Regions from separate parts of the Streptomyces sp. NPDC002057 genome, predicted to be linked through region 4. Evidence: riboswitches for the same ligand, from Rfam matches in the RefSeq annotation. Region 4 holds a riboswitch; each other region holds the start of a gene.

Region 1 (5,187 bases), on a different contig from region 4:
CGGGCCGCCTCCAGGCTGATGACGTCGGCGTCGAGGTCGTCGATGGCCTGGACGATGTCGCCGAACTCGGCGTAGCACATGTGGGTGTGGATCTGGGTGTCCGGCCGCACCCCGCCGGTGGTGAGGCGGAAGGCCTCGGTCGCCCAGGCCAGGTACTCCGGGTGGTCCGCGGCCCGCAGCGGCAGGGTCTCCCGGAGCGCCGGTTCATCGACCTGGATGATCGAAGTACCCGCCGCCTCCAGGTCGTTCACCTCGTCCCGCAGGGCCAGCGCGACCTGCCGCGCGGTGTCGCCGAGCGGCTGGTCGTCGCGGACGAAGGACCAGGCGAGCATGGTGACGGGCCCGGTGAGCATGCCCTTGACGGGCTTCCCGGTCAGCGACTGGGCGTACGTCGTCCACCGGACGGTCATCGGTTCGGGGCGGGAGATGTCCCCGGCCAGGATCGGGGGCCGGACGTAGCGGGTGCCGTAGGACTGGACCCAGCCGTGCTCGGTGGCGAGGTAGCCGGTGAGCTGCTCGGCGAAGTACTGCACCATGTCGTTGCGTTCGGGCTCGCCGTGCACCAGGACGTCGATCCCCGTCTTCTCCTGGTAGCCGATCACCTCCTGGATCTCGGACCTGATGCGCTCCTCGTACCCGGCGGCGTCGATCCGCCCGGCCCGCAGGTCGGCCCGGGCCGCGCGCAGGTCGGCGGTCTGCGGGAAGGAGCCGATCGTGGTGGTCGGCAGCAACGGAAGCCTCAGATGGGCGCGTTGGGCGGCCGCGCGCTCGGCGTACGGCTGCGAACGGCGTCCGTCCGCGTCGGTGACGGCGGCGGCGCGGGCGCGTACGGCGGGGTCGCGGGTGATCGGGGAGCCGGCCCGGGAGGCGAGGGCCGCGCGGTTCGCCGACAGCTCGTCGGCGATGACCTCGGTGCCGCCGGAGAGCCCCTCGGCCAGGGTCACCAGCTCCGCGGTCTTCTGCCGGGCGAAGGACAGCCAGCGCAGGATCCGGGGGTCGACGTCCTTCTCGGCGGTCGCGTCGAGCGGCACGTGGAGGAGGGAGCAGGAGGCGGCGACGTCCACCCGGTCGGCGAGCCCGAGGAGGGTGCCGAGGGTGGAGAGCGACTTCTCCAGGTCGTTGACCCAGATGTTGCGGCCGTCCACCACCCCGGCGACCAGGCGCTTGCCCGGCAGGCCGCCGACGGCGGCGAGCGCGTCGACCTGGCCGGCGGCGGGGCCGGTGAAGTCGAGGGCGAGCCCCTCGACCGGTGCCTTGGCGAGTACGGGGAGGGCGTCGCCGAGCCGGTCGAAGTAGGAGGCGACGAGCAGCTTGGGCCGGTCGGTGAGCGCGCCGAGGTCGCGGTAGGCCCGCTCGGCCGCGTTCAGTTCGGCCGGGGTCCGGTCCTGCACCAGGGCCGGCTCGTCCAGCTGAGCCCACTCCGCGCCCGCCGCGCGCAGGTCGGCGAGGACCTCCGCGTACACCGGCAGCAGTCGGTCGAGCAGGGTCAGCGGATCGAAGTCGGCGGCCACGCCGGGGGCCGGCTTGGCGAGCAGCAGATAGGTGACGGGCCCCAGCAGGACGGGTCGGGCCGTCAGGCCGAGGGTGAGGGCTTCGCGCAGCCCGGCGACCTGCTGGGCGGAGTCGGCGGTGAACACGGTGTCCGGCCCCAACTCGGGGACCAGGTAGTGGTAGTTGGTGTCGAACCACTTCGTCATCTCCAGGGGCGCCACGTCCTGGGTGCCGCGCGCCATCGCGAAGTAGCCGTCGAGCGCGTCGGCCGCGACGGCCTCCCGGTGGCGGGCGGGGATCGCGCCGACCATGACGGTGGTGTCGAGGACGTGGTCGTAGAGGGAGAAGTCGCCGGTGGGCACCTCGTGGACGCCCGCGTCGGCGAGCTGCCGCCAGTTCTCGGCGCGCAGTGCGGCGGCGGCGGCCCGGAGGGCCTCGGCGTCGACGCGGCCCTTCCAGTACCCCTCGATCGCCTTCTTGAGTTCCCGGCCCTGCCCCTGGCGGGGGTAGCCGTACACAGTGGCCCGTGCTGCCGCGGCTGCGGACTTCGTGGTCACGGAGATCTCCTTCGCGAGATGAATCCCTGAGATCCCGGGGACGGGACGAGAGCGCGAAGGGGCGACGACCGGTCGGTGCGCGTGCGCGTGGAACGGCGCGCTCGCCCGACAGGTATGTGCGCCGACCCGCCCTCGAGGTCACCGGAATGTCCGCGCGCGGAATCGTCCGCGTGCGGGCAACGGGCAGGTCTTCGGACTCGCGGGCACGTCCTCCGGAGGTGACCGGAGGGCTCCTACTGGCCGTCGCTTCCCAGACCCTTCCCGGGCCCAGTGCGTATGACGGCGGTCGTTCCCACTCACCGCTGCGGGGCAGTCCCGGATTCCCACCGGGTTCCCTCTTACGACGCCTCCCGCCTGGCGGACGGGGCGAACCAGCTGCACGGCCACCCTACGGCGTCGGCCGCGCGCGCGAGCACGGTGATTCCACCATTCGGACGGTGACATGAGACACGCGGGCATGACGGTGGGCCGGGGACGGCACCACCCGTCCCCGGCCCCTCAGCCGCCGCCGGCCCCCTCAGACCGGCTGCCGTCCGGGTCCTCTCACCCGGTCGTACCCGTGGAACCCGCGGCCCGTCTTGCGGCCGAGGAGTCCCGCCTCCACCATCCGCAGGAGCAGCGGGGGCGGGGCGTACAGCGGTTCCTTGAACTCGTCGTAGAGCGACTCGGCGATCGACGCGACCGTGTCGAGTCCGATCAGGTCCGCGAGCTTCAGCGGCCCCATCGGGTGGGCGCAGCCGAGTTCCATGCCGTGGTCGACGTCCGAGGCGGAGGCGAAGCCCGACTCCGTCATCCGGATCGCCGACAGCAGGTAGGGGACCAGGAGGGCGTTGACGACGAAGCCGGCCCGGTCGCGGGAGCGGATGACCGTCTTGCCCAGGACGGCGGTGGCGAACTCCGTCACGTCGCGCTCCACGTCGGGCGCCGTGTGGAGGGTCGTGACCACCTCCACGAGCGGCAGCACCGGGACCGGGTTGAAGAAGTGCACTCCGACGACCCGGTCGGCGCGGCCGGTGGCCATGCCGAGGCGCATCACGGGGAGGGAGGAGGTGTTGGTGGCCAGGATCGCCGCCGGATCGGTGACGATCTTGTCGAGCGCGGTGAACACCTCCGTCTTCACGGCGGGGTCCTCGGTGACCGCCTCGACGACCAACTGCCGATCGGCCAGGTCGTCGAGGTCGGCGGTGACCGTGATCCGGTCGAGCGCGCCCTCGCCCGCGACCCGGTCGAGCTTCCCCCGTCGCACGGCCCGTTCGAGGGAGTCGGCGATCCGGTCGCGCGCCGCCGCGGCCGCCGGCCGGGTGGCCTCGCAGAGCAGGGTGTCGAGTCCGGCCCGTGCGCACACCTCGGCGATGCCCGCGCCCATCTGGCCGCCGCCGACGACGCCGACGCGCCGGATGCCGACGGGCCGGCGGGCCTCGGGCGGGCCGCCCGCGTGCCCGGTCTCCCCGCTCACGCCCGGGGCTCCGTCGTCCGCACGAGGTGGCGGGAGTACGCCTCGGGGGTGAAGAACAGCGGCAGTTCGGCGGAGAGAGCGGTCCGCTCGAACAGCTCCCGCACCTCGTCGAGCGGCGCCCACGGGTACGCGGCGCCCAGGGCGGCCAGTTCGTCGTCCAGGGTCCGCAGGACGTCCTCGCGCTGGATCACGCGGTGCCGCAGCCACTGCCAGACCTGGACGCGGGCGATCTCGGCGGTGGCCGCGTCCTCCATGAGGCCGTCGAGGGCGACCGCGCCCTGGCCGCCCATCCACGCGGCGAAGTAGCGCAGGGCCACCGCGATGTTCGTGCGCACCCCCTCCTCGGTCGGGGGCCCGCCGATCCGGCGCACGGACAGCAGGTCCGCCGCCGTGACCTCCACGTCGTCCCGGGTCCGGTGGATCTGGTCGGGACGGTCGCCGAGCACACCGTCGAAGACCTTCCGGCAGACCGGGACGAGTCCGGGGTGGGCCACCCAGGAACCGTCGAAGCCGTCCTCGGCCTCCCGTTCCTTGTCCAGGCGGACCTTGGCGAGGGCCGCCTCGTGGGCGGCGGGGTCCCGGCCCGGGACCTGGGCGGCCATGCCGCCGATGGCGTGGGCGCCGCGCCGGTGGCAGGTCCGCACCAGGAGCTCGGTGTACGCCCGCAGGAACGGCGCGGTCATCGTCACCTTCGCCCGGTCGGGCAGCAGGAAGTCGGTCCGGTGGCCGAAGGTCTTGATCAGGCTGAACAGGTAGTCCCAGCGGCCCGCGTTGAGCCCGGAGCTGTGCTCGCGGAGCTCGTAGAGGATCTCCTCCATCTCGAACGCGGCGGTGATGGTCTCGATCAGGACGGTGGCGCGGACGGTGCCCCGGGGGATGCCGAGGAGTTCCTGGGCGAGGAGGAAGACGTCGTTCCAGAGCCGCGCCTCGTCCCGGCCCTCCAGCTTGGGGAGGTAGAAGTACGGGCCGTGTCCGGCGTCGATCTGCCGCCGGGCGCAGTGGAAGAAGTACAGGCCGAAGTCGACGAGCGAGGCCGGCACGGGGCGGCCGTCGACCTCCAGGTGCTCCTCGTCGAGGTGCCAGCCGCGCGGCCGGACGACGATCGTGGCGAGCCGGTCGCGGTCGGCGAGCCGGTACTCCTTGCCGTCGGCGGTCGTGAAGTCGATGCGCCGTTCGACGGCGTCCAGCAGGGTGAGCTGGCCGCCGATCACGTTGTCCCAGGTGGGCGCGGTGGCGTCCTCGAAGTCCGCCATCCAGACCCGGGCCCCGGAGTTGAGGGCGTTCACGGCCATCCGGCGGTCCGGCGGGCCGGTGATCTCGACCCGGCGGTCGGTCAGGCCGGGCGCGGGAGGGGCGACCCGCCAGGACGGGTCGGCGCGCACGGCCGAGGTGGTGAGCCGGAAGTCGAGCGGCGAACCGGTGGCGAGGCGGATGGCCTGGCGGCGGCGCTCCTTCAGGAGCCACTGCCGCCGCTCGCCGAAGGCGACGGCCAGCCGTGCCACGAAGTCCAGGGCTTCGGGCGTGAGGATCTCGTCGTGGCGGTCCCCGGGGGCCGCGAGGACGTGGACGCCGTGGGTGAGTGCGGTGGTGGTCATCGGTACTCCTCCTGAGCTGGGGGAACGGGGGCGGGCGGGGACGGGTCGCCCGCCCCCGTTCGGCCGGGACGCGAGCCGGTCGGGCGCC
Region 2 (7,840 bases), on a different contig from region 4:
ATGGCGCTGTCGCCGTCCGCGTAGTACGACCGCGAGGCCTCGCGCAGGCGTTGCGACGCGGCCTCGTACGCGGTGCGGTCGGAGAGGACGGGCAGGCTGGACAGCGCCTCAACGGCGGGAGAAGTCGTCATGGGGTGATCCTCTCGCGAGGGTCTGACAACGGCTGTCGGGCCCGGCGGCCGCACCCCCGTCGGCGACGGGGGTGCGGCCGCCGGCCGGGGTCAGCGGTGGGTGAAGACCGGCGGGCGCTTCTCGGTGAAGGCCGCCATGCCCTCCTTCTGGTCGGCGGTGGCGAAGACGGCGTGGAAGAGGCGGCGCTCGAACCGGACCCCTTCGGTGAGGGTGGTCTCGAAGGCCCGGCCGACGGCCTCCTTCGCCATCATCGCGACCGGGGCGGACATGGCGGCCACCGTGTCGGCCACCGCCGACGCCTCGGTGAGCAGCTCGGCCGCGGGGACGATCCTGGAGACGAGCCCGGCCCGTTCGGCCTCCTCGGCGCCCATGGTGCGGCCGGTGAGGCACAGGTCCATCGCCTTGGCCTTGCCGATGGCCCGGGTGAGCCGCTGGGAGCCGCCGATGCCCGGGATCACCCCGAGCCTGATCTCGGGCTGGCCGAAGACGGCGGTGTCGGCGGCGAGGAGGATGTCGCACATCATGGCCAGTTCGCAGCCGCCGCCCAGGGCGTGTCCGGCGACGGCGGCGACGGTGGGGGTGCGTACCTGCGCGAACCGGTCCCACGCGGAGAACCAGTCGCTCAGGTACATGTCCAGGTAACCCTGCGGCTGCATCTCCTTGATGTCGGCGCCGGCGGCGAAGGCCCGGTCGGAGCCGGTGAGGACGATGCAGCCGGTGTCCGGGTCGCGGTCGAGGGCCTCGGCGGCGGCCACGACCTCTTCCATGACCTTCAGGTTCAGGGCGTTGAGGGCCTTGGGGCGGTTGAGGGTGATGAGCGCGGTGCGGCCCTTGCGCTCGACCAGGATGGTCTCGTACGGCTCGGTGGCCGGGTCGTACGGGCGGTTCGGCTCGCTCATGCGGGGGTTCCGTTCGGGTCGGGGGTTCCACTCGCGTCGGGAGTTCCGCTCGCGGGGGGCGCCGTGTTCGCGGTCGTGGCTCCGTGGCCGGAGCGGTCCCTGATCGCCTCGACGATGCCGGAGAAGTCCTGGTGGGCTCCGGGACCTTCGGCGTACGCCTCGTACAGGGCGGCGGCGCCGAGGCCGAGGGTGGCGTCGACGCCGCCCGCGCGGATGGCGTTGGCCGCGAGGCCGAGGTCCTTGGCCATGAGCGGGGCGGCGAAGCCGGGCCGGTAGGCGCGGTTGGCGGGGCTGGCCGGGACGGGGCCGGGGACGGGGCAGTTGACGCTGAGCGCCCAGCACTGGCCGGAGGCCGTGGAGGCCACGTCGTAGAGGGCCTGGTGGGAGAGGCCCAGGCTCTCGGCGAGGACGAACGCCTCGCTGACGGCGATCATGGAGACGCCGAGGATCATGTTGTTGCAGATCTTGGCGGCCTGTCCGGCGCCCGCGCCGCCGCAGTGCACGGCCTTCCCGCCCATGGCGAGGAGGAGTGGTTCGGCCTCGGCGAACTCGGGGCCGCCGCCCCCGGCCATGAAGGTGAGCGTGGCCGCCTCGGCGCCCACCACGCCTCCGGAGACGGGGGCGTCGAGGGCGCGGTGGCCCGCCTCGACGGCGGCGGCGTGGGCGGCGCGGGCGTCCTCGACGTCGATGGTGGAGCAGTCGACGAAGAGGGTTCCGGGTCCGGCCGCCGCGAGCAGTCCCTGCTCCCGGTAGAGCGCGAGGACGTGACGGCCGGCGGGCAGCATGGTGATCACCGTGTCCGCCTCGGCGACGGCCTCGGCGGCGGAGGCGGCCCGTTCGACACCGGCCGCCTCGGCCGAGACCATGAGTTCGTCCAGCAGGTCGTACCCGACGACCCGGTGCCCGGCCCTGACCAGGTTGGCGGCCATGGGGCCGCCCATGTGGCCGAGACCGACGAAGGCGACGACGCGGCTCACCAGGGCACCTCCGTGGGAGATTCGGCGGGGGACGGGGAGGGGACGAGACGGAGTTCGCGCTCGCCGAGCGGTGCGAAGAACGCGGCCACGTCCTCGTCGGTGACGCCGGCCGGCGTGGTGGGCGCCCAGCGCGGGTTCCGGTCCTTGTCGACGACCTGGGCGCGGATGCCCTCCGCGAGGTCGGGGTGGCGGAGCGCCGCGCAGGAGACGCGGTACTCCTGCTCCAGGACCCTTTCGAGCGGGCCCAGGGCGCGGGCCCGTCGCAGGGAGGTCAGGGTCACCTTGAGCGCCGTCGGGGACTTGGTCAGCAGGGTGGCGGCCGCCTCCTCGGCCTCGGGGGCTCCGTGGGCGAGGAGGCGGTCGACGATCTCCTCGACGGTGTCGGCGGCGTAGCAGGGGTCGATCCAGGACCGGTGGCCGGCGAGTTCGCCGGGCGGCGCCGGCCGGACGTGGCGGGCTAGCACGTCGCGGACGGGTGCGGCGGCGAGTTCGGCCCGCAGGGCGGGGAGCGCCTCGGCGGGTACGAAGTGGTCCGCGAGGCCGCAGAGTTGGGCGTCGGCCGCGCCGACGGGCAGACCGGTGAGGGCCAGGTGGGTGCCGAGTTCCCCGGGGGCGAGGCCGAGGAGGTAGGTGCCGCCGACGTCCGGGACGAAGCCGATTCCGGTCTCGGGCATCGCGACGCGGGAACGCTCGGTGACGAGGCGGACCGTGCCGTGGGCCGAGACGCCGACGCCACCGCCCATGACGATGCCGTCCATCAGGGCGACGTACGGGGTGCGCAGGCGGGCGATGCGGGCGTTGAGCCGGTACTCGTCCCGCCAGAAGTCCTCCGTCGCGGTGCCGCCGGTGACGGCGTCCTGGTGGATGGCGCGGATGTCGCCGCCGGCGCACAGGCCCCGCTCCCCCGCGCCGGTGAGGACGACGGTCTCGATCCCCGGGTCGCTCTCCCACGCGTCGAGGGCGTCGGCGATCGTGCGGACCATGGCGTGGGTGAGGGCGTTGAGCGCCTTGGGGCGGTTGAGAGTGAGGTACGCGGCGCGGCCCTCGGTGCGCAGCAGGACGGGGTCGTCGGGCGAGGAAGGCGACGAGGACGAGGAGGACGAGGGCGAGGAGGTCGTCATCGGACGGCCTCCGTCAGTCCCCTGGCCACGATGACACGCATGATCTCGTTGGTTCCTTCCAGGATCTGGTGGACCCGCAGGTCGCGGACGATCTTCTCGATGCCGTACTCGCTCAGGTAGCCGTAGCCGCCGTGCAGTTGGAGCGCGCGGTCGGCGACGGAGTAGCCGGTGTCGGTGGCGAAGCGTTTGGCCATCGCGCAGAGCCGGGGCGCGGCCGGGTCCGCCCGGTCGAGCGCCTGGGCGGCCTGGCGGACCAGTGCGCGGGCGGCGGCGAGTTCGGTGGCCATGTCGGCGAGCCGGAACTGGAGGGCCTGGGCGTCCAGCAGCCGGGCGCCGAACGCCTCGCGGTCGGCGAGGTGGGCGATGCTGCGGTCGAGGGCGCTCTGCGCGCCGCCGAGGGAGCAGGCGGCGATGCCGAGCCGGCCGCCGTTGAGCCCGCTCATGGCGATGCGGAACCCGTCGCCCTCGGCGCCGAGCCTGCGCTCCGCGGGGACGCGCACGCCGTCGAGGACGACCTGGCGGGTGGGCTGCGCGTTCCACCCCATCTTCTGTTCGTTCGGGCCGAAGGAGAGCCCGGGGTCGTCCCGTTCGACGACGAAGGCCGAGATGCCGGCTGCTCCGTCGCCGCCCGTGCGCGCCATGACGATGTACACGCCGGCGGCGCCTGCGCCGGAGATGAACTGCTTGACGCCGGTGAGCAGGTAGGAGTCGCCGTCGCGTACGGCCCGGGTGCGCAGGGCGGCGGCGTCGGAGCCCGCTCCCGGTTCGGTCAGGCAGTAGCTGCCCAGGGTCTCGGCGGCGCAGAGGCCGGGCAGCCAGCGGGCGCGCTGGTCGTCGTCGCCGTACCGGTCGATCATCCAGGCGACCATGTTGTGGATGGAGAGGTAGCCGGCGATGGAGGGGCAGCCGGTGGCGAGCACCTCGAAGACCAGGGCGCCGTCGGTGCGGGTCAGGCCGGAGCCGCCGTGCTCCTCCCGTACGTAGACGCCGGCGAGGCCGAGACCGGCGGCGCGGCGCAGGACGTCGACGGGGAAGTGCTTGTCGCGGTCCCAGGCGACGGAGTGGGGGGCGAGGTGTTCCTGGGCGAAGTCGAGGGTGACCTCGGCGAGGGCCAGCTCGTCCTTGGTGAGGTGCGTGGTCGTGGTCACGGCGCTCAGCCCATCGTCGGCATGGTGAAGCTCGCGCCCTCCTTGACCCCGGAGGGCCAGCGGGAGGTCACGGTCTTCGTGCGGGTGTAGAAGCGGATGGCGTCGGGACCGTGCTGGTTGAGGTCGCCGAATCCGGAGCGCTTCCAGCCGCCGAAGGTGTGGTAGGCGACGGGGACCGGGATGGGGACGTTGACGCCGACCATGCCGGTGTTCACCCGGCGGGTGAAGTCGCGGGCGGTGTCGCCGTCGCGGGTGAAGATCGCGACTCCGTTGCCGTACGGGTGCTCGCTCGGCAGCCGCAGGGCCTCCTCGTAGTCGGCGGCGCGCACCACGCAGAGGACGGGGCCGAAGATCTCCTCCTGGTAGACGCGCATGGCGGGGGTGACGCGGTCGAAGAGGGTGGCTCCGGCGAAGAAGCCGTTCTCGTGGCCGGGAAGCGTGAAGTCCCGCCCGTCGACGACGAGTTCGGCGCCCTCCTCGACGCCGGTGTCCACGTACCCGCGGACGCGGTCGAGGGCGTCGCGGCTGACCAGGGGGCCGAAGTCGGCGGCGGGGTCGTCGGAGCGGCCGATGCGGAGGGTGGCGATGCGGGCCTCGAGAGCGGCGACGAGCGCGTCGGCGGTCTCCTCCCCCACGGGCACGGCCACGGAGATCGCCATGCAGCGTTCGCCGGCGGAGCCGTATCCGGCGCCGATGAGGGCGTCGACGGCCTGGTCGAGGTCGGCGTCCGGCATGACGATCATGTGGTTCTTCGCGCCGCCGAAGCACTGGGCGCGCTTGCCGTGGGCGGCGGCGGTGGAGTAGACGTGCGCGGCGATCGGGGTGGATCCGACGAAGCCGAGGGCCTGGACGCGGGGGTCTTCGAGGAGGACGTCGACGGCTTCCCTGTCTCCGTTGACGACGTTGAGGACGCCGGGCGGCAGTCCGGCCTCCAGGAAGAGTTCGGCGAGCCTGAGCGGGACGGAGGGGTCGCGCTCGGAGGGCTTGAGGATGAAGGAGTTTCCACAGGCCAGGGCGGGTGCGGCCTTCCACAGCGGGATCATCGCGGGGAAGTTGAACGGGGTGATGCCGGCGACCACGCCGAGCGGGGCGCGCAGCGAGTGGACGTCGATGCCGGTGCCGGCGCTGTCGGTGAACTCGCCCTTGAGGAGGTGCGGGATCCCGGCGGCGAACTCGACCACCTCCAGGCCGCGTTGGAGGTCACCGTGGGCGTCGGAGACGGTCTTGCCGTGCTCGGCCGAGAGCAGGCGGGCGAGTTCCTCGCGCTCGCCCTCGACCAACTGGAGGAAACGCAGCAGGACTCGGGCGCGCCGCTGCGGGTTCCAGGCGGCCCACTCCAGCTGCGCGGTGGCGGCGTCGGCGATCGCGGCCCGTACCTCCTCGCGGTCGGCGAGGGGCACGCGCGCCTGGACGGCGCCGGTGTTCGGGTCGTACACGTCGGCGAAGTTCCCGGAGGTGCCGGGGGTGCGCTTGCCGCCGATGAAGTGGGTGAGTTCACGGACCATGGAAGCCTGCTCTCGTCAGGTGAGATCCGGGGATGGCACGGCGGAGCCGCGCGACGGCACCGGTCGGGTGCGGGCGCGGGGGACCGTCGTGGGACGCGTCAGCGGAGGGATCGCCGAAGGCCGGGGACGCCGCTGGGGGCGTCCGTGCTTCGCGCGTGATCACCTGGGTCGCGGGTACGGACCGGTGCCATGCGTGTCTGCTCCATCCTCGTGGACAACACGGAACAACCCGCGGCCGGTATCCTGACTCCCGGATCCCCGCACGCGCCTCGGCCTTCCCGGCGAATCCCTTCGCCCGTGGCCTGTCGTGAAAGCGCGCACTCCCCGGTCACAGTGGCGGGACCGTGCCGGATTCACACCGGCTTCCCTGCACCGCGGACCTTGTGGCAGGACGATATAGTTGGACGTCCTAGTAAGTCCACCCCCCACCCCGCGTCGGCCCCCTGGAACCGGGGCACTTGCGGGGGCGCTCCGCCGGGGTCAGCGCTGCGGGTCGTCGACGGGATAGGGCACGAACGTGCTGGTGTTCTGGTCGATCCTCAGCGGACGCCCGAGGGGCGGGGCCGCGCGCTGGGGGCAGTCGAGCCGTTCGCAGACGCGGCAGCCCATCCCGATCGGGGTGGCGGCGGCGACGCTGTCCAGGTCGAGGCCCTGGGAGTACACGAGCCGGTGGGCGTGCCGGATCTCGCAGCCGAGGCCGATGGCGAAGGTCTTGCCGGGCCTGCCCCAGCCGCCGCGGTGCCGGGTGACCGCGCGAGCCGTCCACAGGTAGCGCTGTCCGTCGGGCATCCGCACGACCTGGACGTGGATGCGTCCGGGCGCGGCGAACGACTCGTAGACGTTCCAGAGCGGGCAGGTGCCGCCGCCGCGCGAGAAGTGGAATCCGGTGGCGGACTGGCGCTTGGACATGTTGCCGGCGCGGTCGACGCGGACGAAGGAGAAGGGCACGCCGCGCAGGCGGGGCCGCTGCAGCGTGCTGAGCCGGTGGCAGACCGTCTCGTGGCCGAGTCCGAACCGGTCGGTCAGCCGCTCGATGTCGTACCGGACCTCCTCGGCCGCCGCGTGGAACGCGGTGTACGGCAGGATCAGGGCGGCGGCGAAGTAGTTGGCGATGCCGATGCGGGTCAGCCGGTGCGCGGGGCCGCCGGGCGGGAAGTCCTCGGCCGCCTGCCGGTCGAGGCCGTCCCCGTACTCCAGGAGGGCGAGCTGGGTGGCCATCCGGAAGGCCCGCTGGCCGGGGCGCAGGAGCGCCGACAGGTGGAGCGTGCGGGTGGACGCGTCGTAGTGGTGGAGGCGTTCGTCGCCCTCGGCCGACAGACGGACGCCGTGACGGTCGGCGAGCCGGGCCGTCAGGGTCCTGACGACGTCACCGGGCCGGATGCCGATCTCCGTCGCGAGGGCCTCGGCGGCGCGGTCGGTCTCGTCGAGGTAGTTCTGCCGGCGGTAGAAGAAGTCGCGGATCTCCTCGTGCGGGGAGCGCGGCAGCTCGGGGTCGGCGCCCCGGGGGTCCGCCGCGTCGGCGAGCCGTTCGGAGAGCTGGTGGTTGCGCCGGCCGAGCCCGACCAGGACCTGGGCGACGTCGGGCATCCGGGAGGCGAGGTCGGCCAGGTCGGAGGCGGAGACGCGGGCGGCGGCGAGCTCCCCGGCGAGCGCCTCCCGCAGGTCGGCGATGAGGCGGCTGGTGTCGCGCTCGGAGAAGAAGCCGGGGTCGACGCCGAAGGTCTCGGTCAGCCGGAGCAGCACGGGCACGGTGAGCGGTCGGGCGTCGTGCTCCATCTGGTTGAGGTAGCTCGGGGAGATCGCCAGGGAGCGGGCCAGTTCGGCCTGGCTCATCCGGCGCTCCTCGCGCAGCCGCCGCAGCCGCGCTCCCGCGTAGGTCTTGCTCACCCGCGTCCTCCCGCTCTCCCGGCGCCCGGGCCCTCGGTCCCGCGCCAGGTCAGCGTACGCGGGAAAGGCCCCTCCCCTCCCTTAACAAACTTGGCAAAAGAGAGCCGGAAGATTGGCGAAAGTTGGCAGACGTCCACGATTGATGACACCCAGTGCCAGTGCCAGAGTCTG
Region 3 (7,840 bases), on a different contig from region 4:
CATGTTCACCCAGCGGGTGCCGACCGCCTGCGGCTCGGCGACCTCGGCGGTGGGGCCCTTCTACTGCCCGGGCGACCGGCAGGTCTATCTGGACCTGGGCTTCTTCGACGAGCTGCGCACGAAGTTCGGGTCGACCGGCGGACCGTTCGCCCAGGCGTACGTCGTGGCGCACGAGTACGGCCACCACATCCAGAACCTCATGGGGACGCTGAGCCGCGCCCAGGACGGGCGGACCGGCGCGGACTCCAACGCCGTGCGGGTCGAGCTCCAGGCCGACTGCTACGCGGGGGTGTGGGCGCGGCACGCCACCACCACGCCCGACGACCGGACGGGCCGGCCGCTGCTGACCCGGCTGACGGACCAGGACATCCGGGACGGCCTGGACGCGGCGGCCGCGGTGGGCGACGACCGGATCCAGGAGAGGTTCCAGGGCCGGGTCACCCCGGAGAACTGGACGCACGGCTCCGCGGCCCAGCGCCAGCAGTGGTTCTACGAGGGCTACCGGACCGGCGACATGGCCCGGTGCAACACCTTCCGCTGATTGTCGGCGGAGGCTGCCAGACTGAGACCCGGGTCACATTCGACTGGATCGAGAGGAAGTGATCGGGATGGCCGAGGCACCCCACGTCTGTCCGACGCTGACGTACGAGGACGCGAAGGCGGCGATCACCCAGCTCACGGAGGGCTTCGGCTTCGCCGCGACCGCCGTGTACGAGGGCGAGGACGGCCGGATCGCGCACGCCGAGCTGTCCTACGGGAACGGCATGGTCATGCTGGGCAGCAAGGGCACCGGCAGCGAGTTCGACAAGCTGATGGGCGGGGCGGGCCCGGTCGGCGTCTTCGTGCACGTGGACGACGTGGACGAGCACCACGCCCGCGCTGTCGCCCACGGCATCGAGATCGTGATGGCGCCCAAGGACCAGGACTACGGGTCGCGGGACTACATGGCCCGGGACGCCGAGGGCAACATCTGGAGCTTCGGGACGTACACCCCCGGCGCCGCGGAGTAGGCGAGCGGCGCCGGACGGGGGCGGACGCCCCTCCTCGGGCTCCCCAGGAGGGGCTCCCCCGTCACGCTCCCCCGGTGTGGACCTGGAAGGCGGCCCTGCGGACCGCCTTGGCCAGGGCCGGGTCCGGATGGGCGGCGGCCAGGGCGACCAGGACCTGGACGGTCCGGGGATGGCCGACGGCCCGGACCTCGTCGAGCAGCGCCGGGACGGTGCCCTGCACGGCGGAGTCGAGGTGCCGGACGAGCAGCTCGGTCTCGCCGTGGTCGGCGACGGCCGCCGCCGTGTCCACCCAGAGCCAGGTGGCCTCCTCGCGGGTGAGGACCTCCTGGGCGTCGTCGGGGTCGGCGCCCTCGTACTCCGCCAGCCAGAGCAGCGCGTACGGGCGCAGGGACGGCTCGGCGACGGTGGCCCGCACCTCGGCCTCGGCGGGGGCGCCGACGACGCGGAGCGCCTCGAAGGCGAGCCCGCGCAGCAGCGCGTCCTCACCCCGGGCGACGGCGAGGAGTTCGGTCACCGCGCTGGAGAGGGTGCGGGCCGCGAGCCAGGCCCGGTACTCGGCGCGGGCCGGGCCGGGGGTGAGCCGGGCGCAGCCGCGGAGCATGTCCTCGGCGGACTGCTCGATGTTGCCGGCGGGGCTCTGCGCGGCGACGCAGATCTGCTCCAGCTTGACCCAGACCGCCCAGTTGCCGAGCGGGGTCAGGGTGGCGTGACGCCCCTCCGCGCCGGGGTCCAGGGTGAGCGCGCCGACGGCCGCGAGGCCTTCGAGGGCCCAGTCGAGGAGGGTCGGGAGCCCGTCGGTGCCGGGGAGGCCGGCGGCCTCGGGGGCCGACTCGGCCACCGGGACCTCGCAGCGCTCCCCGCGCAGCTCCTCGACGCGCTGGCCGAGCAGGTCGAGGAGGGCCGGGACGAGGACCGGGCCCTGGGAGAGCTGGAGGAGCGAGAGCACCTGCGGGACGGCTTCGACGACCTCGGCGACGGCGCTCGCCTCGAACCCCTCGGGGGCCGGGTGCACCAGGGACCAGGCGTCGAAGAGGGCGACCCAGCCGCGCAGCACGGCGGAGTCGTCGCGGTCCCAGGCGTGCAGCCGCCAGCCGGGGCGGGCGGTGTCGCCGTGCAGTTCGACGAGTCCGGCGAGCCGGGCGCGGTCCCAGCCGGCCCGGATCTGGCCGGGCGTCAGGTCCAGTGCGGCGGCGGCCCGTTCCTGCGCGGAGCCGGTACGGAGGGCCGCGTCGGCGCCGCGCTCGACGGCGGCCCAGCGGGCGATGCGTACGGCGGCGGCGAGGACGTGCCGGGCCTGGCGGGCCAGCTCCGAGCGGGGCGGAGTGCCCTCGGGCGGCCGCGGCGCCGGCCGGGTGCGCCGGGTCGTCACGGCCCGTCGGGCGGTGGCCAGCGCCCGCGGGCGGACGAGTCGGAGTCTGGAGTTGCGCGCCAATGGTTCATCGGGCTTTCGAGACGTCACGGGGGCAGTCTTCCCGCTGACGGCCCGAAAGCCCAATCGGAATCGGCCGCCCCGTCCCCGGCGGGCCCCGCGGGGGTCCTAGAGGAGCGGGGTGAGGAAGCGGCGGAGGGCTTCCTCGTAGCGGATCGGGTCGGCGTTCCACATCGCCGCGTGCGGGGCCTGCCGCACGGTCTGGAGGGTGACCAGATCGGGGCGGCGGGCGGCGAGTTCCACGGACGGCTCCCAGGGGGAGATGGTGTCGTCCGGGCCGTGGAAGAGGAGGACGGGGACGCGCAGGGCGCCGGGCTCGGAGGCGTCGCGGAGCAGGTCGCCGTAGGGCCCGATCCTGCCCTGCGCCGCGCGGACCGCGAGCGCCCGCAGGGGTCCCGGGACGTGGTGGGCGGCGGCGAGGTTGCGGAGGGTGGCCTCCTGGTCGAGGACCGGGGAGTCGAGGACCAGGCCGCTGATGCGGTCGCGCACCCCGGACTCGGCGGCGGCGCGCAGGGCCATCGAGGCTCCGGTTCCCCAGCCGTGCAGGACGACCTTGGCGGCGCCCCGGCGGACGGCGTAGCGGATCGCCGCGTCGACATCGCGCCACTCGGAGTCGCCGAGGTGGGCCAGGCCGTCCGGGGAGGCGGGGGCGCCCTCGTCGCCGCGGTAGGCGGGGACGAGGACGGGGATCTTGCGGTGGTTGTAGAAGGGGACGACGTTCAGCGGTTGCTCGCGGGTCGTGCCGAGGCCGTGCAGGGCGATCACCCAGGTGGTGCGGGGGGCCGCCACCAGCCAGCCCGGCAGGGGGCCGAGCTCGCCGGGGATCTCGACGTCCTCCTGCGCGAGCCCGAGGGCGCTGATGGGCGTGCCGATGTGCAGCTGGGGCGTGAAGCGGACGCGGGCGCCGGGGCCGAGCACCCCGAGCTCGACCCGTTCCAGGCGCCGCACGACGGTGTCGGCGGTGTGCGGGACCCGGTCGAGGACGGGGCCGACGACGGCGTGCAGTCCGGGGCCCTCGATCCCGTAGGTGCCGGGGCGCAGCGAGGCGAGGCTGCGGGTGAGGGTGATCCGCTCGGGGCCGGTGGCGTGCACGGTGAGTCGTGGGTCCCCGGGCAGGGGACGTCCGGACGGCGCCCTGAGGGCGGCGTCGCTGGCGTACCGGCCGGCCGCGATCACGGCCGCGCCGACACCGAGCAGAGTGGTGACGGCCGCTGCCGTCGCTGTAGCCGGGCGCACGCTCCCAGTCTCGGCACGGTGCGGTCGGCCTGCCACCGGACGGACCCGGGCGGGGGGGAGGGAACGAGGAGGGAGGGGGGCCGGGGCGCGGTCTCCCCGGGCCTCGCGAGCCCCTCCTTGGAGTGACATGGGTCTCGTCCGCGGGGTCCCCCGGTCGGATGGTTCGGTCCGGGGAGCGGAACCGGGTGGCGGAGGAGGAACCGGGGCAGGTCGCACGTGCCCTGTGATGGCCCGGATTACCCGGGGTTGCGGGGTGACCGCATCGTGGACACCCGGCCCGCCCGGCGGTCAAGCGGAATGCCTCGACACCGGATAGGGACACCACGCCGCCCGACCCAGTTCACCTTCCGTTCACCCAGGTTGCCTACGTTCGGCTCGCCACTGACGTCAAACGATTGCCTGGGTAAATGGAACACATCACGCTGCTGCTCGCCATTGTGGTCGTGACAGCTCTCGTGTTCGATTTCACGAACGGTTTCCACGACACCGCCAACGCGATGGCCACGACCATCTCGACCGGTGCCCTCAAGCCGAAGACGGCGGTGGCCATGTCCGCCGTGCTGAACCTCGTCGGCGCGTTCCTGTCCGTGGAGGTCGCCAAGACGATCTCCGGCGGGATCATCAACGAAGAGGGCATCCGCACAGAGGTGATCTTCGCCGCGCTGGTCGGCGCCATCCTGTGGAACCTGCTGACCTGGCTGCTGGGCCTGCCTTCCAGCTCCTCCCACGCCCTCTTCGGCGGCCTCATCGGCGCCGCGGTCATGTCGGCCGGCTGGTCGGCCGTGAACGGCCCCACCATCGTCACCAAGGTCCTCATCCCGGCCATCGCCGCGCCGCTCGTCGCCGGCCTCGCCGCGATGGCAGCCACCAAGCTGACGTACAAGATCAAGGCCAACCCCGAGGCGAAGGCCACGGCCAAGGGCTACCGGGCCGGCCAGATCGCCTCCGCCGGTCTCGTCTCCCTCGCCCACGGCACCAACGACGCCCAGAAGACGATGGGCATCATCACCCTCGCCCTGGTCACCCAGGGTGTCGTCGCCCCCGGCTCGAACCCCCCGATGTGGGTCATCGTCTCCGCCGGTGTCGCCATCGCCCTCGGCACCTACCTCGGTGGCTGGCGCATCATCCGCACCATGGGCAAGGGCCTCACCGACCTCCAGCCGCAGCAGGGCTTCGCCGCCCAGACCAGCGCCGCGACGGTCATCCTGGCCTCCTCGCACCTGGGCTTCTCGCTCTCCACCACCCAGTCCTGCTCGGGTGCCGTGATGGGCGCCGGCCTCGGCCGCAAGGGCGGTGTCGTCCGCTGGTCGACCGCCACCCGGATGTTCGTCGCCTGGGGTCTGACCCTGCCCGCCGCGGGTCTGGTCGGCGCCGGCGCCGAGTTCCTCACCAAGCAGGGCCCCTGGGGCATCGCCGCCGTCGCGGTCCTGCTGGTCGTCGGCTCCGCCGTCATCTGGTCGCTCTCCCGCCGCAAGCCGGTCGACCACAACAACGTCACCGACGACGACCTCGACGCCGAGCCCGCGGGTGTGGTGACCACCGCCATCGCGGCCGTCACCCCGCCGCCGGCCGCCGGTTCCGTCGCCGCCGTCGCGGACGAGGACCTCAAGACCACCATCCCGGCGCCGGTCCCCACGGACCCGGCCGCTCCCCCGGCCCCCGCCGCAGCGGTGTAAGGAACGAACGACATGAAGATCGACTGGGCAGCCCTCGGCTCCGTCTTCGGAGTCAGCCTCGTGGCGACCGTCGCCCTCGTGGGCCTCTTCACCCTCGGGATCGTCGGCCTCGGCAAGCAGGAGGAGGCCGCCGCCCGCGGTGACTCCGCCGCCCTGGCCCGCACCGGCGCCTACACCTGCTTCGGCCTCTGCCTCGCGGCCGTGGCCTACGGCATCTACCTGATCGTCGTCTGACGGTCCACGCTCCACCGGCCGGGCGGCCCGCACTCTCCGTGCGGGCCGCCCGGCCCGCGTCTGTCCACCGCCCTCTCTGTGGTGCTCCGCACAGTGCGCCGTCGCAGGTCAAGGGTGAGTTGACGCCCCTTCTCGGGGCGTGGTGGACTGCCGAGGCCATTACGGCGGCAGCAGAGGAAGTCCGGTGCGAATCCGGCGCGGTCCCGCCACTGTGACCGGATCCCCAGGGTCCGGGAGTCAGGAACTCTCGCCGCCGGTCACGTCGATCCAGGGCGCGGACCCTGAGTGAGGACAGAGCGCCATGCCCGGCCGCAGCAGTACCACCGGTGCGTTCGCGTACGGCGCGGCCGCGGGCCTCGCCGTCGACCTGCTCGTCGGCGACCCCCGGCGCGGACACCCCGTCGCCGTGTTCGGCCGGGCCGCCGCCGCCGTCGAGGAGCGCCTCCACCACGACCACCGCGGCTGGGGCGCCCTCCACACCGCCGTCTGCGCCGGCTCCACCGTCGCCCTGGGCGCGCTCGCCGCACGGGCCGTGCGGAACCGGCCGGCCGCCGCCGCCGCCCTCACCGCCGCCTCCGTCTGGGCCGTCGTCGGCGGGACGACCCTGGGCCGGGAGGCACGCGCGATCGGCGGGGCGCTGGCCGCCGGCGACCTGGAGGTGGCCCGGGAACGGCTGCCGCACCTCTGCGGCCGCGACCCGCACTCCCTCGACGGACCGGCGATGGCCCGCGCGGTCGTCGAGTCGGTCGCCGAGAACACCTCCGACGCCGTGGTCGGCGCCCTCTTCTGGGGCGCGGTCGCGGGCGTGCCGGGCCTGCTCGGCTTCCGGGCCGTCAACACCCTCGACGCGATGGTCGGCCACAGGTCGCCGCGCCACCGCCGGTTCGGCTGGGCCTCGGCCCGGCTCGACGACGTGGCCGGCTGGCCCGGAGCCCGGCTGACGGCCGCGCTCGCGACCGTCGCGGGCGGGAACCCCCGCGGGGCCGTACGGGCCTGGCGCGCGGACGCGGCGAAGCACCCCAGCCCCAACGCGGGCCCGGTCGAGGCCTCCTTCGCGGGGGCGCTCGGCGTACGGCTCGGGGGGACCCTGGCGTACGGCGGCCGGGTCGAGCACCGGCCGGTGCTCAACGGGACGGGACGGCCCGTCGAGGTCGCGGACATCGACCGGGCGGTCGGCCTCTCGCGCCGGGTGACCGCGCTGACCCTGGTCGCCTGTGTGGGCGGCCGCATCACCATCGGCGCCCTGGCGGCCCGGAAGCGGAGGAACGCATGAGGGGCGGAGGACTGCTCGTCGCCGGGACCACCTCCGACGCGGGCAAGAGCGTCGTCACCGCCGGCATCTGCCGGTGGCTGGTCCGGCAGGGCGTCAAGGTCGCGCCCTTCAAGGGACAGAACATGTCCCTCAACTCCTTCGTCACCCGCGAGGGCGCCGAGATCGGGCGGGCCCAGGCCATGCAGGCGCAGGCCGCCCGCGTCGAGCCGACCGCGCTGATGAACCCGGTGCTGCTCAAGCCCGGCAGCGACCGGTCCAGCCAGGTCGTCCTGATGGGCAAGCCGGTCGGCGAACTCAGCGCGCGCGGCTACCACGGGGGGCGCCAGAAGGAGCTGTTCGAGCCCGTCCTGGCCTGCCTGGAGGAGCTGCGGAGCACGTACGACGCGGTGATCTGCGAAGGGGCCGGCAGCCCGGCCGAGATCAACCTGCGGCGCACCGACATCGTGAACATGGGCATAGCGCGGGCCGCGCGGCTGCCCGTGGTCGTGGTCGGGGACATCGACCGGGGCGGGGTCTTCGCCCAGTTCTTCGGGACGACGGCGCTGCTCGCGCCCGAGGACCAGGAGCTGATCGCCGGATATCTCGTGAACAAGTTCCGGGGCGACGTGACCCTGCTCGAACCCGGGCTCGACATGCTGTACGACCTGACCGGGCGGCGGACCTTCGGCGTCCTGCCGTACGCGCACGGGCTCGGCATCGACGAGGAGGACGGCCTCCGGGTCTCGCTGCGCGGCACCGTCCGCGAGTCGGTCGTGGCGCCGCCGGTCGGCGCGGACGTGCTGCGGGTCGCCGTCTGCGCCGTACCCCTCATGTCCAACTTCACGGACGTCGACGCGCTGGCCGCCGAACCGGGCGTCGTCGTCCGGTTCGTCGACCGGCCCGAGGAGCTCGTCGACGCGGACCTCGTCGTCGTGCCCGGCACGCGCGGCACGGTCAAGGCCCTCGCCTGGCTGCGGGAACGCGGCCTCGCCGACGCGCTCGC
Region 4 (7,840 bases):
GCAGACCATCGCGTCCCTCGCCCGGGCCACCGAGATCGCCGGCTGCACCCCGCCCGGGCACGCCCGCCGGGTCGCCGCCCTCAGCGCCGCCGTCGGGCGCGAGCTGGGCCTCTCCGGTGCCCAGCTGACCGTCCTCGAACACGCGGCGCTCATGCACGACATCGGACAGCTCTCCCTCGTCGACCCGGTGGCGGGCGGCGCCACCGCCCTCCTCCCGGCCGAGGAGCAGCGCCGGATCGCCCTCCTGGGCGGCGAGGTCGTCCGCAGGACCGGTGTCCCCGAGGCCGTCGCCGTCGTCGTGGAACGCCAGGCCGACCCGTACCGCGAGCAGCCGCCGGCCGCCCGGATCGTCCGGGCCGTGAACGCCTACGACGACCTCGCGGGCGGCGACGGCGCGGGAGCCGCCCTCGCCGCCCTGGAGCGGCTCCGGCTCGGCACCGCCCGCGACTATCACCCGGATGTCGTCGAATGCCTGGCCAGGGTCCTGGCGCGGGGCGGAGCAGCTGGGGTGACCTCTGCCGTCCCTGGGTAACCCATGGGTAATGAGCGCGCGTCCGACCGGGCATGGTTGGATGCGAACAAGAGGGTGAAGCGACCGGCAGGCGGGAATCGTGAAGATCTTCGGGAAGGTACGGCATCGGCCCTCCGCCTCGTGGCGGCAGGCCACCGACCGCGCGTTCACGCTGATCGGCGACGGCCGGTACGAGGACGCGGGCGCGTTGCTGACGCGTGCGGCGGATCTGGAGCCCTGGCTCTCGGAGTCCTGGTTCAACCTGGCGCTGCTGCACAAGTTCCGGCACGACTGGGAGCAGGCGCGGGCCGCCGGGCTCCGCGCGGTCGCGCTGCTCGACAAGGAGACCGGCGCCCCCGACTGGTGGAACGTCGGGATCGCCGCCACCGCGCTGCAGGACTGGCCGCTGGCCCGCCGCGCCTGGCAGGCCTACGGACTGAAGGTGCCGGGCGCCGCCGCCGGTACCGGCGAGCCCGCCGGCATGGAGCTGGGCAGCGCAGCCGTCCGGCTCTCGCCCGAGGGCGAGGCCGAGGTCGTCTGGGGCCGCCGGCTCGACCCGGCCAGGATCGAGGTCCTCTCCATCCCGCTGCCGTCCTCCGGGCGCCGCTGGGGCGAGGTCGTCCTCCACGACGGCGTGCCGAACGGCGAGCGCACCACCACCGCGGGCCCCTCCTACCCGGTCTTCGACGAGATCGAGCTGTGGGCGCCCTCTCCCGTTCCCACCTGGGTGGTCCTCCTGGAGGCGGCCACCGAGGCCGACCGGGACGCCCTGGAGCAGCTCGCCGCCGAGGCCGGTTTCGCCGCCGAGGACTGGTCGTCCTCCGTGCGGCTGCTCTGTCGCGCCTGCTCCGAGTCGACCATGCCGAGCGCCGAGGGCGAGGGCGAGCACTCCGACCCGCACGACCACAGCGAGCCCGGGCACCCCGGGCCGCTCGGCCACCGTTCGCCGGGCGAGCTGTGGGTCCCGGAGCGGGAGTGCGGCCTCGCGGCCCCGGCGGGCCTGGTGCGCGGACTCCTCGACGGCTGGGTGGCGGACAGCCCCGACAGCCGCGAGTGGCGGGATCTCGAAGAGGTCTGCTGAGCGGGCGCCGGTGGGCCCGTAGGCTGTCCTTCGACGGAATCGGGTTTTCAGGAAGGCGCGGCCGGACATGGCGCAGCAGGAGACGGACGAGCAGACGCAGGTCAACGACGGCTTCGTCGTGGACACGGAGGAGTGCGAGGAGCGCGAGCTCGCCCACCGTGAGCGCGGTACTGCCCGCCCGATCACGGTGGTCGGCAACCCGGTGCTCCACAAGGAGTGCAAGGACGTCACCGAGTTCGACGACTCGCTCGCGGCGCTCATCGACGACATGTTCGCCAGCCAGAAGGCCGCCGAGGGCGTGGGCCTGGCCGCGAACCAGATCGGTGTGGACCTCAAGGTCTTCGTCTACGACTGCCCCGACGACGAGGGCGTCCGGCACACCGGTGTCGTGATCAACCCGGTCCTCCAGGAGCTCCCGGCCGAGCTGCGCGTCCTGGACGAGTCCAACGAGGGCTGCCTGTCGGTGCCGACGGCCTACGCCGAGCTGGCCCGCCCCGACTACGCGGAGGTCCACGGCCGGGACGCCCAGGGCAACCCGATCAAGGTGCGCGGCACCGGCTACTTCGCCCGCTGCCTCCAGCACGAGACGGACCACCTGTACGGCTACCTGTACATCGACCGGCTCTCCAAGCGGGACCGCAAGGACGCCCTGCGCCAGATGGAAGAGGGCACCCCGCGCTACGAGACGGTGCCGAACGCCTGATCCGGTCCGCGCGTGACGACGAAGGGCCCCGCACTCCTCGGAGTGCGGGGCCCTTCGTCGTACGGCTGGGTCCTAGAAGTCCTCGTCCAGGTCCACCGAGCCCTCGACCGCCACCTGGTAGGCGGACGGGCGGCGCTCGAAGAAGTTCGTGAGCTCCTGGACGCCCTGGAGCTCCATGAAGGCGAACGGGTTCTCGGAGCCGTACACCGGGGCGAAGCCGAGGCGCTGGAGGCGCTGGTCGGCGACGCACTGGAGGTACTCGCGCATCGACTCGGTGTTCATGCCGGGCAGGCCGTCGCCGCACAGGTCGCGGCCGAACTGGAGCTCCGCCTCGACGGCCTCCTTCAGCATGTCGGTGACCTGCTGCTGGAGCGCGTCGTCGAAGAGCTCCGGCTCCTCCTTGCGGACGGTGTCCACGACCTCGAAGGCGAAGTTCATGTGCATCGTCTCGTCGCGGAACACCCAGTTGGTGCCGGTGGCGAGGCCGTGCAGCAGACCGCGGGACCGGAACCAGTACACGTACGCGAAGGCGCCGTAGAAGAACAGGCCCTCGATGCACGCGGCGAAGCAGATCAGGTTCAGCAGGAAGCGGCGCCGGTCGGCCTGGGTCTCCAGGCGGTCGATCTTCTCGACCGAGTCCATCCAGCGGAAGCAGAACTGCGCCTTCTCGCGGATGGAGGGGATCTCCTCGACCGCGTCGAACGCGGCGGCGCGGTCGTCCGGGTCGGGCAGGTAGGTGTCGAGCAGCGTCAGATAGAACTGGACGTGCACGGCCTCCTCGAACAGCTGCCGCGACAGGTAGAGGCGCGCCTCGGGGGAGTTGATGTGCTTGTAGAGCGTCAGCACCAGGTTGTTCGACACGATCGAGTCGCCGGTCGCGAAGAACGCGACCAGACGGCCGATCATGTGCTGCTCACCGGGGGTGAGCTTGGCGAGGTCGGCGACGTCCGAGTGGAGGTCGACCTCCTCGACGGTCCAGGTGTTCTTGATGGCGTCCCGGTAGCGCTCGTAGAAGTCCGGGTACCGCATCGGACGCAGGGTCAGCTCGAAGCCCGGGTCGAGGAGGTTCTTCTGTTCGGTGGAGCTCATTACTGGCAGGCCTCGCAGGACTCGGGGTTTTCCAGGGAGCAGGCGACCGCGTCGGGGTCGGCGGCCTGCTGGACGGGGATGGTGGCGGCCGCCGTCGACGCCTGGGCGGCGCGGGCGATCCGGGTCGCCGGGCGGGAGCGCAGGTAGTACGTCGTCTTCAGACCCTGCTTCCAGGCGTACGCGTACATCGACGACAGCTTGCCGATCGTCGGCGTCTCCAGGAACAGGTTCAGCGACTGCGACTGGTCCAGGAACGGCGTCCGGGCGGCGGCCATGTCGATCAGACCGCGCTGCGGGATCTCCCACGCCGTGCGGTACAGCTCGCGCACCTCGGCCGGGACCCAGGTGAAGCCGGCCACCGAGCCGTTGGCGTCGCGCAGCGCCTCACGGGTCTGCGCGTCCCACACGCCGAGCCTCTTCAGCTCGTCGACCAGGTACGAGTTGACCTGGAGGAACTCGCCGGAGAGCGTCTCGCGCTTGAAGAGGTTGGAGACCTGCGGCTCGATGCACTCGTACACGCCGGCGATCGAGGCGATCGTCGCGGTCGGCGCGATGGCGAGGAGCAGCGAGTTGCGCATGCCGACGGCGGCGATCCGCTCGCGCAGCGCGGCCCAGCGCTCCGGCCAGTTGAGCTCGACGTCGTAGTGGTCCGGGTGCAGGACACCGCGGGCGGCGCGGGTCTTGTCCCAGGCGGGGACCGGCCCGTTGCGCTCGGCGAGGTCGGCGGAGGCCTCGTACGCGGCGAGCATGATGCGCTCGGCGATCCGGGTGGAGAGCGCGCGCGCCTCGGGGGAGTCGAACGGCAGCTTCAGCTGGAAGAAGACGTCCTGGAGGCCCATCGCGCCCAGGCCCACCGGCCGCCAGCGGGCGTTGGAGTTGCCCGCCTGCTCGGTCGGGTAGAAGTTGATGTCGACGACGCGGTCGAGGAAGGTGACGGCCGTGCGCACGGTGGCGTCGAGCCGCTCCCAGTCGATGTCCGAACCGACCACGAAGGCGCCGAGGTTGACCGAGCCCAGGTTGCAGACCGCGGTCTCGCCGTCGTCGGTGACCTCCAGGATCTCGGTGCAGAGGTTCGAGGAGTGGACGGTGTGGCCGGGCTCGGCGGTCTGGTTGGCCGTCCGGTTCGAGGCGTCCTTGAAGGTCATCCAGCCGTTGCCGGTCTGGGCCAGGGTCCGCATCATCCGGCCGTACAGGTCGCGGGCCGGCATCGTCTTGCGGGCCAGGCCCGCCTCCTCGGCCTTGCGGTAGGCGGCGTCGAACTCGTCGCCCCACAGGTCGACCAGCTCGGGCACGTCCGCCGGGGAGAACAGCGACCAGTCGGCGTCCGCGTTGACGCGGCGCATGAACTCGTCCGGGATCCAGTGCGCCAGGTTCAGGTTGTGCGTACGGCGCTGGTCCTCGCCGGTGTTGTCGCGGAGCTCCAGGAACTCCTCGATGTCCGCGTGCCAGGTCTCCAGGTAGACGGCGGCGGCGCCCTTGCGGCGGCCGCCCTGGTTGACCGCGGCGACGGAGGCGTCGAGGGTCTTCAGGAACGGAACGATGCCGTTGGAGTGGCCGTTGGTGCCGCGGATCAGCGAACCGCGGGCGCGGATGCGGGAGTACGAGAGGCCGATGCCGCCCGCGTGCTTCGAGAGCCGCGCCACCTGGTGGTAGCGGTCGTAGATGGAGTCCAGCTCGTCCAGCGGGGAGTCCAGGAGGTAGCAGGAGGACATCTGCGGGTGGCGGGTGCCGGAGTTGAACAGCGTGGGGGAGGACGGCAGGTAGTCGAGCCGGCTCATCAGGCCGTACAGCGCGGCGACCTCGTCGAGCGCGCGGACGCTGTCGTCCTCGGCGAGCCCGCAGGCCACGCGCAGCATGAAGTGCTGCGGGGTCTCGACCACCTTGCGGGTGATCGGGTGGCGCAGCAGGTAGCGCGAGTAGAGGGTGCGCAGGCCGAAGTAGCCGAAGCGGTCGTCGCCGGCCGCGTCGATCGTCGCGTCGAGGCGGTCCGCGTGCCGCGTCACGAACGCGGCGGTGCGGTCGGCGATCAGGCCCTCGTGGTGGCCGACGGCGACGGAGGCGGAGAAGGAGAACGAGCCCTGGCTCGCGGCCTCGTCGGCGATGGTGATCGTCAGGAGCCGGGCGGCGAGCCGGGAGTACGCCGGGTCGTCGGCGATCAGGCCGGCGGCCGCCTCGGTGGCCAGCTCGCGCAGTTCCGCCTCGTCCGACGAGGCGCTGCGGCCGCGGAGCGCGGCGGCGGCGACCTTGCCGGGGTCGGTGTCGGGGAGATCGGCGGTGAGGTCGGTCAGGGTCCGCAGCAGCACGGTCCCGGGGCCGTCGCTCTCGACCGCGGAAGCCTCGGCCGAAGCCGGATCGGCGGGCGCGATGGTCACGTGGGGGCTCTCCCTCGCTCGGCTCGGGGCCGCGGCGGGGGGAGGCGGGCACGCGGGGGTCCGGACGCCGGACGCGCTGTGTCCACCGGCCCACTCCGCGGGGCCCGGAAGTCATTGGCACCCGAAACGGACGGACCGGGTGCGCTGCCGGCAGGTCTTCGGACTCACCCCGTACGAAACCGCACGAAGCACACCGTTGCGGGACAGTTCCGGATTCGCGCCGGATTCCCCTGCGTCGACAGCGAGGTCGAGCATACATGTGGGGGGCGTCGCTTGCGGAACCCCCCACATGTTGTGTCGCGCCGTGGACTCAGAACTCCAGGGCGTAGGTGCGCAGAGAGTGATCGGGGATCGGTTCCCAGTCCCGGTGCGGGGTGCGGACGAAGCCCAGGCGTTCGTATATCCGGTGCGCCGAGACCATCGAGGCGTCCGTGGAGAGCACCAGGCGGGCACAGCCGGGGAGGGCCCGGGCGCGCTCGACGCAGGCCCTCACGAGGGCCTCTCCGACGCCTCGGCCGCGCGCCTCGCGGGCGACGACGAGCATGCGGAACTCGGCCTCGCCGGTGACGGCGATGTCCGCCCACGGGGTGTCGCCCGTGGCGAAGGTCACGCCGCCGAGGAGCAGCCCGTCACCGTCCTCGGCGACGAGCACCTCGCTCTCGCGGGCGCGCCGGGCGGTGTCGCGCAGCACGTTCAGGTACGAGTCCTCGGCCCCGTGCTTCAACAGCCCGTCGTTCAGATAGGTCCCCGCGGTGAGCTCGCCGAGCGCCTCGTACTCCTCGGGCCGTACCGCCCTGATGGTGAAGTCCATGAGGGCAGTGTGCCTGGGGACGGCGAAGGCCGCCCCGCCTCCGGGAGGAGACGGGGCGGCCTTTCGCGGGTCCGGCGGCCGTCTCCGGCCGTCGGGTCAGTGGGTCTCGGCGCCGACCTTCGGGACCTTCGTGCTGACCCCGGCGTCGCCGGCGTCGGCCGTGTAGTCCTCCGGGGAGGTCTCGTCGACGCCGTCGGGGGCGTTGACGGCCTTGAGGACGAAGGTCAGGACGACCGTGACGACCAGGTTGAGGACGAAGGCGGTGAGGCCGATGTAGCCGATCTCGCCGATGCCCGGGATCTCGGCGGAGGAGCCGCCGAAGTGCTTCTGGGTCGGGCTGGCCACCCCGTACGCGGCGACCGTGCCGTAGAGCATGCCGACGGCCCAGCCGGCGAGCAGCGCCCAGCGGTGGAACCAGCGGGTGAAGAGACCGCCGACGAGCGCCGGGAAGGTCTGCAGGATCCAGATGCCACCGAGCAGCTGGAAGTTGATCGCGACCGTCTTGTCCATGGTGAGGACGAAGGCGAGCGCGCCGACCTTCACCAGGAGCGAGACCAGCTTGGAGACCTTGGTCTCCTGGGCCGGGGTCGCGTCCGGTTTGATGAAGTCCTTGTAGATGTTGCGGGTGAAGAGGTTGGCCGCGGCGATCGACATGATCGCGGCGGGGACGAGCGCGCCGATGCCGATCGCGGCGAAGGCCACGCCCGCGAACCAGTCGGGGAACATCGTCTCGAAGAGCTGCGGGATGGCGAGCTGGCCGTTCTTCACCTGGATGCCGGCGGCGATCGCCATGAAGCCGAGCAGCGCGAGCAGGCCCAGCATCAGCGAGTACAGCGGCAGGATCGTGGTGTTGCGGCGGATGACCTCACGGCTCCGGGACGACAGCGTCGCCGTGATGGAGTGCGGGTACATGAAGAGCGCGAGCGCCGAGCCGAGCGCCAGCGTCGCGTACGTCCACTGGCCGGCCTCGCCGGGGACGAGCGCGCCGCGCGGCTTGTCGGTCGCCGGGTTGGTCTGCGCGTACGCCTCGCCCGCCTTGGCGAAGATCTCGTCGAAGCCGCCCAGCTTGATCGGGATGTAGATGATCGCCACCGCGATGACGATGTAGATCAGGGTGTCCTTGACGAAGGCGATGAGCGCCGGGGCGCGCAGACCCGAGGAGTAGGTGTACGCCGCGAGGACACCGAAGGCGATGAGCAGCGGCAGGTCCTTGATGAACCAGTGGGTGGTCTCGCCGCCGCCGACGCCCATCACGTCCAGGACGGCCTGGATG

What was found. A riboswitch is a leader RNA that binds a small molecule or an ion and turns the genes downstream of it on or off. The one in region 4 is predicted to bind cobalamin.
Region 1: it holds a riboswitch for cobalamin, as region 4 does, so the genes downstream of both, metE (5-methyltetrahydropteroyltriglutamate--homocysteine S-methyltransferase) here and ABT129_RS01955 (ribonucleoside-diphosphate reductase subunit alpha) in region 4, are expected to answer to the same signal.
Region 2: it holds a riboswitch for cobalamin, as region 4 does, so the genes downstream of both, ABT129_RS32910 (CoA-acylating methylmalonate-semialdehyde dehydrogenase) here and ABT129_RS01955 (ribonucleoside-diphosphate reductase subunit alpha) in region 4, are expected to answer to the same signal.
Region 3: it holds a riboswitch for cobalamin, as region 4 does, so the genes downstream of both, ABT129_RS04860 (cobalamin biosynthesis protein) here and ABT129_RS01955 (ribonucleoside-diphosphate reductase subunit alpha) in region 4, are expected to answer to the same signal.

The regions. Positions count from the first base shown of each region.
Region 1 is NZ_JBEOXR010000061.1:46,484-51,670, reverse strand. It holds gene metE (5-methyltetrahydropteroyltriglutamate--homocysteine S-methyltransferase) at 1-2,048, opposite strand, end outside; cobalamin riboswitch at 2,214-2,439, opposite strand; gene ABT129_RS32930 (3-hydroxybutyryl-CoA dehydrogenase) at 2,566-3,504, opposite strand; gene aceB (malate synthase A) at 3,501-5,099, opposite strand.
Region 2 is NZ_JBEOXR010000061.1:37,105-44,944, forward strand. It holds gene ligA (NAD-dependent DNA ligase LigA) at 1-131, opposite strand, end outside; gene ABT129_RS32890 (enoyl-CoA hydratase) at 222-1,031, opposite strand; gene mmsB (3-hydroxyisobutyrate dehydrogenase) at 1,028-2,008, opposite strand; gene ABT129_RS32900 (enoyl-CoA hydratase/isomerase family protein) at 2,005-3,129, opposite strand; gene ABT129_RS32905 (acyl-CoA dehydrogenase family protein) at 3,126-4,286, opposite strand; gene ABT129_RS32910 (CoA-acylating methylmalonate-semialdehyde dehydrogenase) at 4,283-5,782, opposite strand; cobalamin riboswitch at 5,999-6,174, opposite strand; gene ABT129_RS32915 (short-chain fatty acyl-CoA regulator family protein) at 6,263-7,669, opposite strand.
Region 3 is NZ_JBEOXR010000004.1:27,977-35,816, forward strand. It holds gene ypfJ (KPN_02809 family neutral zinc metallopeptidase) at 1-541, shown strand, start outside; gene ABT129_RS04835 (VOC family protein) at 609-1,010, shown strand; gene ABT129_RS04840 (hypothetical protein) at 1,072-2,469, opposite strand; gene ABT129_RS04845 (alpha/beta hydrolase) at 2,548-3,675, opposite strand; gene ABT129_RS04850 (inorganic phosphate transporter) at 4,083-5,351, shown strand; gene ABT129_RS04855 (hypothetical protein) at 5,364-5,585, shown strand; cobalamin riboswitch at 5,712-5,854, shown strand; gene ABT129_RS04860 (cobalamin biosynthesis protein) at 5,887-6,858, shown strand; gene ABT129_RS04865 (cobyric acid synthase) at 6,855-7,840, shown strand, end outside.
Region 4 is NZ_JBEOXR010000002.1:24,713-32,552, forward strand. It holds gene ABT129_RS01935 (HD domain-containing protein) at 1-532, shown strand, start outside; gene ABT129_RS01940 (tetratricopeptide repeat protein) at 612-1,592, shown strand; gene def (peptide deformylase) at 1,660-2,295, shown strand; gene ABT129_RS01950 (ribonucleotide-diphosphate reductase subunit beta) at 2,368-3,384, opposite strand; gene ABT129_RS01955 (ribonucleoside-diphosphate reductase subunit alpha) at 3,384-5,756, opposite strand; cobalamin riboswitch at 5,889-6,011, opposite strand; gene ABT129_RS01960 (GNAT family N-acetyltransferase) at 6,067-6,567, opposite strand; gene mctP (monocarboxylate uptake permease MctP) at 6,664-7,840, opposite strand, start outside.